DNA from 2 places in the Nocardia sp. NPDC101769 genome. Region 1 is predicted to be linked to the other one. Evidence: riboswitches for the same ligand, from Rfam matches in the RefSeq annotation. Region 1 holds a riboswitch; the other holds the start of a gene.
What was found. A riboswitch is a leader RNA that binds a small molecule or an ion and turns the genes downstream of it on or off. The one in region 1 is predicted to bind magnesium.

Region 1 (4,409 bases):
AGATCCTCGGTGCGCAGCCGGTTGAGGCGGCGGGTGCCCTCGTCGCGCTGACGGATGACGCCGGCTTCGCGCAGGGTCTTGAAGTGCCCGCTCTGGGTGGATTTGCTGATCGGCAGATCGAAGGTGGTGCAGGCCAGTTCGCCGTTCTCGGCGGCGGCCAGGCGGGTGACGATGGTGAGCCGGACGGGGTCGGCGAGGGCGGCCAGCACGGTGGTGAACCGCAGTTCGTCGCGGTCGGGGTGGACCAGTTCGGTCGCGGTTCGGCTCGCCATGGTGTCCAGACTAGTCCGCATGTTCACAAATTCCGAACATCCTGTTATGTTCGGAAATACCGAACATGTCTGTGCCGGGAGGACGCCATGACCATCGAGCAATCCACCGCAGCCGCTTCCGATCGCGCTGCCGCCCCGCAGGATTCACCGCCCGGGAGCGCTGCGCGGTTCCGGGGCACCGCCTACACGCTGTTGATCCTGTTGACGGGCACGAATGTGGCCACGCCGCTGTATCACGGTTATGCGCATCGGTTCGGGTTCTCGCCACTGGTGATGACGCTGGTGTTCGCGGTCTACATGGGGGTGCTGATTCCCGCGCTGCTGATCGCCGGTCCGGCCTCGGATGTGCTGGGGCGACGCCGGATTCTGCTGCCCGCGCTGGTGCTGGCGGCGCTGGGCACGCTGGGTTTCGCACTGGCCACCGATGTGGCGTGGTTGTTCGCGGCCCGAATCCTGCAGGGGCTGGCGGTCGGGGCGGCCTCGGGTGCGCTCACCGCCGCACTGACCGAGCTGGAGCCGCACGGTAGCCGCCGCCGGGCCGCGCTGGTGTCGGCGGTGGCCTCGGCGGGCGGTATGGGTCTGGGTCCGGTGCTGGGAGCTGTTCTGGCGCAATATCTTCCGGCTCCGTACGTGACACCGTTCATGGTGGAACTGGCGCTGCTGGTTCCGGCCGTGGTGGCGATGGCGGCGCTGCCCGAGACCGCGGTGGTCAGCCGGTGGCGGCCGCGACGGCCGAGTATCCCGGCCGGGATGGGTGCGGTCTTCGCGGCCGCGGGCACGGGCGCGTTCCTGGGTTTCGCGGTGGTCGGCGTCTTCCTCACCCTGATCCCGACCTATGCCGCGACCCTGTCGGGCAGTACGAATCTGGTGATCGGTGGTGCGGCGGCCGCGCTGCTGCCCACGGCGTGGGCGGTGGCGCAGCTGGTCGGCTACGGAAAACCCGAACGGGCCCTGGACTTCACCGGCTTCCCGCTGCTGGCGGTGGGTCTGGTGCTGCTGGCGGGCGCGGGCGCGGTCTCCTCGCTGCCGTTGCTGTTATTCGCGACCGTGCTGGCCGGGGCCGGTCACGGCCTGGTGTTCCTGTCGGGATTGACCGCGATCAATGCGGCCGCGCCTGCCGATCGTCACGCCGATGTGCTGTCGACCTATTTCGTGATGGCCTACTGCGGCAGCGGCGGCCCGGTCATCGGTGTCGGCCTGCTGGCGGGCGCGACCGGTCTGCTGGCTGCGGTGCAGATCTTCGCCGTGTCGGTGGCGGTGCTGTGTGTGGTGCGGCTGGTGGCGCGGGTCGCGGTCGAGGCGCGACGCTAGCGGCTGCACGAATGCGACGGCGCTCACGTCGGGTTGCCGATCGTGGCGGGCCGGTGTTTACTTCTGGGCGCAAGGTGCCGTCGTTAGCTGAGGCTCCTTCACGGATACAGGCCGGCGATCCCGAACGTCGAGAGACGCCCCGGATCAGGACAGGTTTCCCCGAGCTAAGGGGATGCCCCGACCGGCTCCCGCCATCCGTGGCGGGTTTACGCCGTGGAGTGCTGAAGGTCTTACGAGGGGTGGTACCCGTACCGGCGAGTTCACGCCGGTCCCACTCCCCCGGCATGCGTGCGTGTGGCGTCGAGGAGGTGGTGGTCGTGCCCGATGGACCGGAGCGCGTTCCGTTAGCCAATCGTTCACTCGGCGACACTCCTGCAATCCTCTGGCCGCTACCTGTACCCCGGTAGCGTCCGAGTCCGGAGTGCGCCGTCATGCGCTGGGAGATCGAGATGACCACGTGGGAAATGCTGCTGCGACTCGGCACGGGTGTCGGGTTGGGCGCGGTGATCGGGTTCGAGCGTCAGTTCCGGGCCCGGATGGCGGGACTGCGCACGAATTCGCTGGTCGCCGCCGGGGCGACCTTGTTCGTGCTGCTGTCCGCGCACGGCTTCAACGGTGCGTCGGCGGATCCGACTCGTGTTGCGGCGCAGATCGTTTCGGGTATCGGGTTCCTGGGCGCGGGTGTGATCCTGCGCGACGGGTTCAATATCCGCGGCCTGAACACCGCGGCGACGCTGTGGTGTGCGGCGGCGGTGGGTGCGCTCGCGGGTGCGGGCATGTATTCGACCGCGGTGGCGGGCACGGTGGCGGTGGTGGTGGTCAATACCGCGCTGCGCACGGTGGCGCGCACGGTGGATCGCCCCGGTATCGACGAGGTCGAGGTGCAGGAGGCGTTGTACGGCTTCCACGCCGACACCGACGACGCGCACGAGGCGCATGTGCGGGCACTGCTGGTGCAGTCGCTGACGCGCACCGACTTCCGGCTGGTGTCGATCTCGAGCCACGACACCTCCCCGGGCCGGGTGCAGGTGCGGGCGGAGCTGACCGGTGACCGCCGCGACGACCGGCAGATGGAGGCCGCGGTGAGCCGGTTGAGCCTGGAGCCGTCGGTGACCAGCGTCGGGTGGCGCACGGTGCCGCAGCTGGCAGCGGCCGAGGAGTGAACCTCGCGCTGCGGTCGGATACGCCGACCCCGCTCGCGGTGCCGCTGCCGGATGCGTCGGTGGGGCGCGATCGCGGGTCCGCCGGAGCTGGTGTACGGCAACGACGGTCGCGCCGACCTGCCGGTGGTGGCCGGCGAGCTGAATTTCGAGACCGCCGACCTGCGCGCCTGCTGATTCACACCATCGCCGACGGGACCACCGTGGTCAGGCCGCCATCGACGAGCAGGTCCTGACCGGTGATGTAGGACGCCTCCCCGGAGGCCAGGAACGCGACGGCGGCGGCCACCTCGTCGCTGTCGCCGACCCGCCCGAGCGCCACCCGCGCCCCCGCGGCGGCCTGCGCTGCGGCGGAGGCCTCGGCCCGGAAGGCGGGGGTGTCGATGTAGCCCGGGCTCACCGAGTTCACCCGAATCCCGCGTGGCGCCAACTCCGCCGCCAGCGTCCGCGTCAGACTCTGCACCGCCGCCTTCGTCGCCGAATACAGTGCGGCGCCGGGCGCGCCCCGATACGAGGCGAAGGAGGCGTTGAGGACGATCGCACCCCCGTCGACCAGCATCGGCAGCACCTGCCGCACGGTGAAGAACGCGGCCTTGAAATTGATCCCCACCACCCGATCGAATTCGCCGGCGGTGACCGCCGAAACCGGCTGGAACGCACCGATTCCCGCATTCACGAACACCACATCCAGCCGCCCGAACCGCTCGGACACCACCCGCGCCAGCGCCTCGAGATCCTCGGCCACGGTAGCGTCCCCGGCCACCCCGACCGCCCGCTCCCCCAGCTCGGCCACCGCGGTATCGAGCCGGTCCTTGTCACGCCCGGTGACGATCACCCACGCCCCCTCCCCGAGGAGCCGCCGCGCAGCGGCCAGCCCCATCCCACTGCTACCGCCGGTGATGAGCGCGACCTTGTCCTGGAACCGAAACCCGTTGTGTGTCATGACTTCAGCCTGCCGGGCCGCACTGTGGGTAAACAGTGCGCATCTATCGTGGGTGTGCCACCACCACCTTGCCGAGCGATGTGGCCGAACCGGGTCCAGGGCGCCGTTGCCTTCGACGATGGCCGCCAGAGTCGAGTTAGCGCTGCATGCATCACCGGAAATGTGAGCAGGGCCAACATGGCTCGGCCGTGGCCCACGAACGCGATACAGAACGTGTGCTCTGCGGGATCCACACGGCCGGAACAACATTCGAGACCATTCGGCGATTCCGATACAAAGCGACGCTCACCCGCCGGGAGCCACGCGATCAGGATCAGGGAGTCGTCACTGCCGGCTCAGGCGGGTGGGGCGAGGCGGAGACGGTGGAGCTGGTCGAGGCGGGCGGCAGTGTCGGTGCCGGCGCGGGGGTTGTAGAGGACCAGGTGGCGGTCGGATCGGTCGGCGAGGGTGAGGGTGGTGGCGTCGAAGTGGAGTTCACCGGCCTCGGGGTGTTGCAGGGCGTTGACCGCCTGCCGGGCCGGGCCGACATCGTGGCGGGACCAGAGGCGGGCGAATTCCGGGCTGCGGGAGGCGAGTTCGGTGATGACGGAGTCGAAGCCGGGGTCGCCGGGGCAGAGTGCGGAGTCGGCACGGTAGGCGGCCACGACAGCGGGGGCGGCCTCGGACCACGTCTGTGGCACGGCCAGGTAGCGCGGGTTGGTGAAGTAGGTGACCAGGCAGTTG
Region 2 (4,409 bases), on a different contig from region 1:
ATCCAGGGGCTTCCCCGCGTCGCAGCAAACACCATAACGACGCCCACACCCGCCCGCCACCACATTATGTCGACCCTCACACCTACAGCTGGCCCGTCGGGTGCCGGCTGGGGGATTTCGCGGTGCCTGCGGGGGGTAAATGTGACCAAGTCCAACAACGTCGAACGATCGTCTACGGCAGCTCGGATCCGCTGTACGCGAGTCGCGCACGCGGTGCCGGACATCCGTCACGAATTCCGATGCCCCAATAGGGTTGCGGATATGACAGAGGCACGAGTGTGGTCGGTAACCACGACGACGCCAACCGAGGAAGACGCACAGAATATCGCTCGCACGGTGGTGGCCGAACGTCTCGCCGCCGGCGCTGAGGTGACCGGACCAGCGATGTCGGTGTTCTGGCATCTGGACCAGCTCGGCGAGGGCCAGGAATGGCGAGTGACACTGAAGACGGCAGCAGCGGTCAGGGACAAGCTCGCTGGGCGAATCCTCGAGCTGCACCCATGGGCCGGTGGGCCGGAGATCATCGCAACACCCGTCGAGTGGGCGATCGACGGCTACGTGAAATGGGTCGAAAAGATCACAGCTGCACCGGAATAGGGTGCCCGCGCGCCAGCTGCCCTCAGCTGGCGCGTCGCATGGAGTTGACCGCTCGACCCGGAGACCGGGCGCGATCCTCACGCAATGCCCATGCGATATCCGACACCCCGGACATTGAGGACCCAGTCACTGGACCCCAGCTTGCTTCGAATGGTGCAGACATGGGTGTCGACCGTCCTACGCGACCAGGAGTTGTCCCAGATCTCCTGCATGATCCGCTCACGTGGCACCACCGCGCCCGCGTTCGAGGCCAGCAGATACAGCAGGTCGAATTCCTTGAAGGTCAGCTCGATTCGCCTCTCGTAGAGTCTGACCTGCCTCGATGCGTCATCGATGTGCAGCGGGCCGTACTCGATGGCACCGGTCGAGCGCGCGGACAGCTCGCTGCTCCGGATGGCCGCCTCGATCCGAGCCATCAGCTCACCGATGTGATACGGCTTCACCACATAGTCATCGGCGCCCGCCTCCAGCGTGAGCACGGGGTCGAGTTCGGACTCCCGAGCCGTAGCCACGACGATCGGAACGGTGCTGAGCTCCCGGATCGAGCGCACCACATTCAGCCCGCCCCTGTCCCTCCGGTCGATATCGAGCAGCACAACATCCGCGGGTTCGTGCGAATCCGCAGCCCGCGCACCGGTTTCGGCTCTCCGGGAGCTGCCCTTCCATGCCAGCGCCCGGCTCAGTTCCGCCAGATCGGCGTTCTTGCTTTCCACGATCAACACCCGCCGACCCCCGAAAGACCCGGTACCGCCGATCGAAATGATCGGTAGTCGATCGACGATGCGGGATACCGCAGCCGACTGCCCCATTGGAACTAGCTCTCCTCATGAGAATTGGATAACTCGAATTGGGCATACGAAATCCCGGATCGGTTGCGACACAGCGCAATCCGGTCCAGAACCCACCGTGTCGGCTATGCGGCGACGGTGTCCGACTCGGCCCGTTCGGGCATCAGGGCGGCGGTGCGCTCCCACGGTGCGGGCCGGGGGAAGTAGTGCTCGAGGAAGCACCGCACTCGCGACGCGCGGTGAGATTCCTCGACCTCGGGGAAGCTGCTGTCGTTGAGGCAGAAGAAGTCGGCGTCGCGGCGAACCGACAGGATTCCGAGCTGGTCGAGACCGTCGAAGGTCGTGGTGTCGACGTAGCGCACCCAAGCGGTTTCGTGCCGGACCGCCCGGCCGGTCAGCAGGGCGTAGTAGTGGTAGAGGGAGTTGGTCACGGAGATGTCGGTGGCCGAGCGGAAAGGGCTGGCCTGTGTCCTGGCGAAGTCCTCGGCGAACTCCCGCTCCATTTCCAGTAGTACGCTGCGGCGCAGCGGTGTGGGCGCGTGTTCCAGGTGGCGGGTGATCACGTGCCCGAATCGATGCCGCAGCAGCGCCCGGTTCACCCGCGCTCCGTTCTCGAATCCGCTGCGCTGCTCGGTATTCGGTCCGGTGCCGATCCGGAGATCGGATTCGATGAACCGGCTGATGCCCCCGGAGGTGAAGAACATCTCCGGCGCGACGGGACGGCCGAAGAACATGTCGTCGTTGGCGTAGATGAAATGCTCGCTCAGCCCGGGAATGTGCTGCAGCTGCGTCTCGATGGCGTGCGAGTTGAAGGTCGGCAGACTGTTCGGGTCCGAGAAGTGTTCCGCCGCACGGACAATCGTCACCTTCGGATCGTCGGCGAGCCAGTTGGGCGGAGTCGAGTCTGTGGCGATGAAGATCCGGTGCACCCACGGCGCGTATTCGTGCACCGACCGCAACGCGAAACGCAGCTCATCGATCTGGCGGGTGCGCGCCGGAGCGGCGTCGCCCTCGCCGAGGCTGACGCCGACCGCGGCGGCGGCGCGGCGCGCGGCCAGTGCCGGGTCATTGCCGTCGACCCAGGAGAACACGATGTCGATGGGGAATCCGATGTCGCCCGCATGCGGTTCGAACATCCCCTCCAGGGACACCCAGTCGCTGCCGTACCGCTGGATCTGCGCAAGTTCCAGGTCTGCGGCCGGAAAGCTGGTGCGGGTCAACGCATTCGGGCGAGGGCAGCGCACCTCCTCGTCGCCGAACTCCCAGAATTCGACATCAATGGAGCCCGGGCCCCCGTCGGCCCGCAACAACGGGGCGACCAGTCCCCGGAACTGCTCGCCCAGTGCCAGCGCGGGCTCGCCGTCCGCCGTCCTGATCAGCAGGAACCGAATATTGTTCGCGAGCAGTACGCCACGAGTGAGCAGCAGATTCTCCACCGCGGTCCGCTCGGTGCCGCCTCCGGCCACCGGAACGCATGTCATCAGGTTCTTCATTCGTCACACCTACCTACGGACTCAACAGGTCTCAGGGAACGCACGAAGGAGTGTCTGCGCGAAAGACTTCAGATGTCGCGCGCAACCCCACACGTTGAGCTTCGGCACTGAACGACGTATCCCTGCCGGAGATCCGGCGGGAAGCCACTTGGGATCAGCCCTTAATCCGGGAAGATCTGTCCTGAGCTTGGGCGTCTCTCGACGTCGTGAGATCAGTGGCCTGTGTTCGAAAAGGAGCCTCACCTAACGAGGTGCAGCACCGACTATAGCCGCAGCCTCGAACACTTGCCCCTGGTAACCGTTGTCACACCGGGCCCGGTTGACTCCGGCCATCGAGTGATGACAAGCTGACGGCCGCAATCAGCACCTCGCTAGGCGAGGCTCCTGTATGAACACAGGCCACTGATCCGACGACGTCGAGAGACGCCCAGGATCAGGACAGGTTTCCCCGGATTAAGGGGTAACCCCAGGTGGCTTCCCGCCCAAAGGGATACGTCGTGCAGTGCCGAAGCTCTGACGAGAGGGGTGCGCGTCGGTGGCATCGGGCCGCCGACAACTCCTCGTGTGCCCCGTGCAGCCATACCAGGCCCAGGCCCCGAGGAGGTGAGGACGACGGCCATGACTTCCACCGATGGTCCGTATCCAAGTCCTTCCGAATCAGGGCAACGCCATCCGGCACCCAGCCACGGGTAGGCCGGCCAGCAGAGTCCGATTCGACTCTTCCCTGCGCGCTGCCCTGCGGCACAAGAATCCCGATTTCGAATCTCGAAAGTCTTACCGATGCGGAAAACCCCCGCCGGCGCGGTCGTGCGCCGCGAAAGCTCATTCCGACCGTGGCGGCTGGGCGCCGCAACCGGCCTGCTCGCCTTCGCCGTGATCCAAGCGGCCCCCCTCGACGCGTCGGCCGCGCCCGTGAGCCCGGCCCGACCCGCCCTACCGCCGACGGAACTGGCCGAGCGGATGCGGTCCGCGATCCAGGACGCCTCCCCCGGCACCGAGGTCGGCATCGACGTCATCGACACCGCCACCGGCGCCACGCTCGCCGAACTCGACACCGATCAGCAGTTCTACACCGCGTCGGTGGTCAAACTGCTGATTGCAATCGACGCACTGCACAGACAAGTCTGGCAAGCGGATTCGGCCACCTCGACCATGCTCGACCGAATGCTGTCCGCCAGCGACGACGACATCGCCGATCAACTGTGGTGCGACAACGGCGGCACCGCGATTGTGAGCCGGATGATCGATTTGATCGGGCTCACCGGTACCCGGCCACCGAACGACCCCTCCGAATGGGGCGAAACCCTCACCACGCCAAGGGACGTCGTCAGCGTCTACCGCTACCTGAGCACTGCGGTCCCCGCACCGGCCCGCGAGGTCATCATGAACGGATTGCGCAACGCCAGCCGTATCGCCGCCGACGGCACCGACCAATACTTCGGCATCCCAGACGCTTTTCCCCGCGCACCCCGGGCGATCAAGCAGGGCTGGATGGCGCTCGATACCTCGACGACCATGAACACCAGCGGCC

Region 2: linked by a shared signal. The riboswitch ahead of ACIRRA_RS14995 (stealth conserved region 3 domain-containing protein) and the one ahead of ACIRRA_RS34940 (MgtC/SapB family protein) in region 1 are both predicted to bind magnesium.

Annotation. Positions count from the first base shown of each region.
Region 1 is NZ_JBIWMX010000030.1:39,191-43,599, reverse strand. It holds gene ACIRRA_RS34950 (ArsR/SmtB family transcription factor) at 1-272, opposite strand, end outside; gene ACIRRA_RS34945 (MFS transporter) at 360-1,583, shown strand; M-box (ykoK) riboswitch at 1,656-1,831, shown strand; gene ACIRRA_RS34940 (MgtC/SapB family protein) at 2,033-2,746, shown strand; gene ACIRRA_RS34935 (hypothetical protein) at 2,798-2,920, shown strand; gene ACIRRA_RS34930 (SDR family NAD(P)-dependent oxidoreductase) at 2,922-3,686, opposite strand; gene ACIRRA_RS34925 (helix-turn-helix transcriptional regulator) at 4,022-4,409, opposite strand, start outside.
Region 2 is NZ_JBIWMX010000007.1:262,733-267,141, forward strand. It holds gene cutA (divalent-cation tolerance protein CutA) at 142-597, shown strand; gene ACIRRA_RS14990 (response regulator transcription factor) at 675-1,310, opposite strand; gene ACIRRA_RS14995 (stealth conserved region 3 domain-containing protein) at 1,511-2,878, opposite strand; M-box (ykoK) riboswitch at 2,958-3,136, opposite strand; M-box (ykoK) riboswitch at 3,239-3,410, shown strand; gene ACIRRA_RS15000 (hypothetical protein) at 3,659-4,409, shown strand, end outside.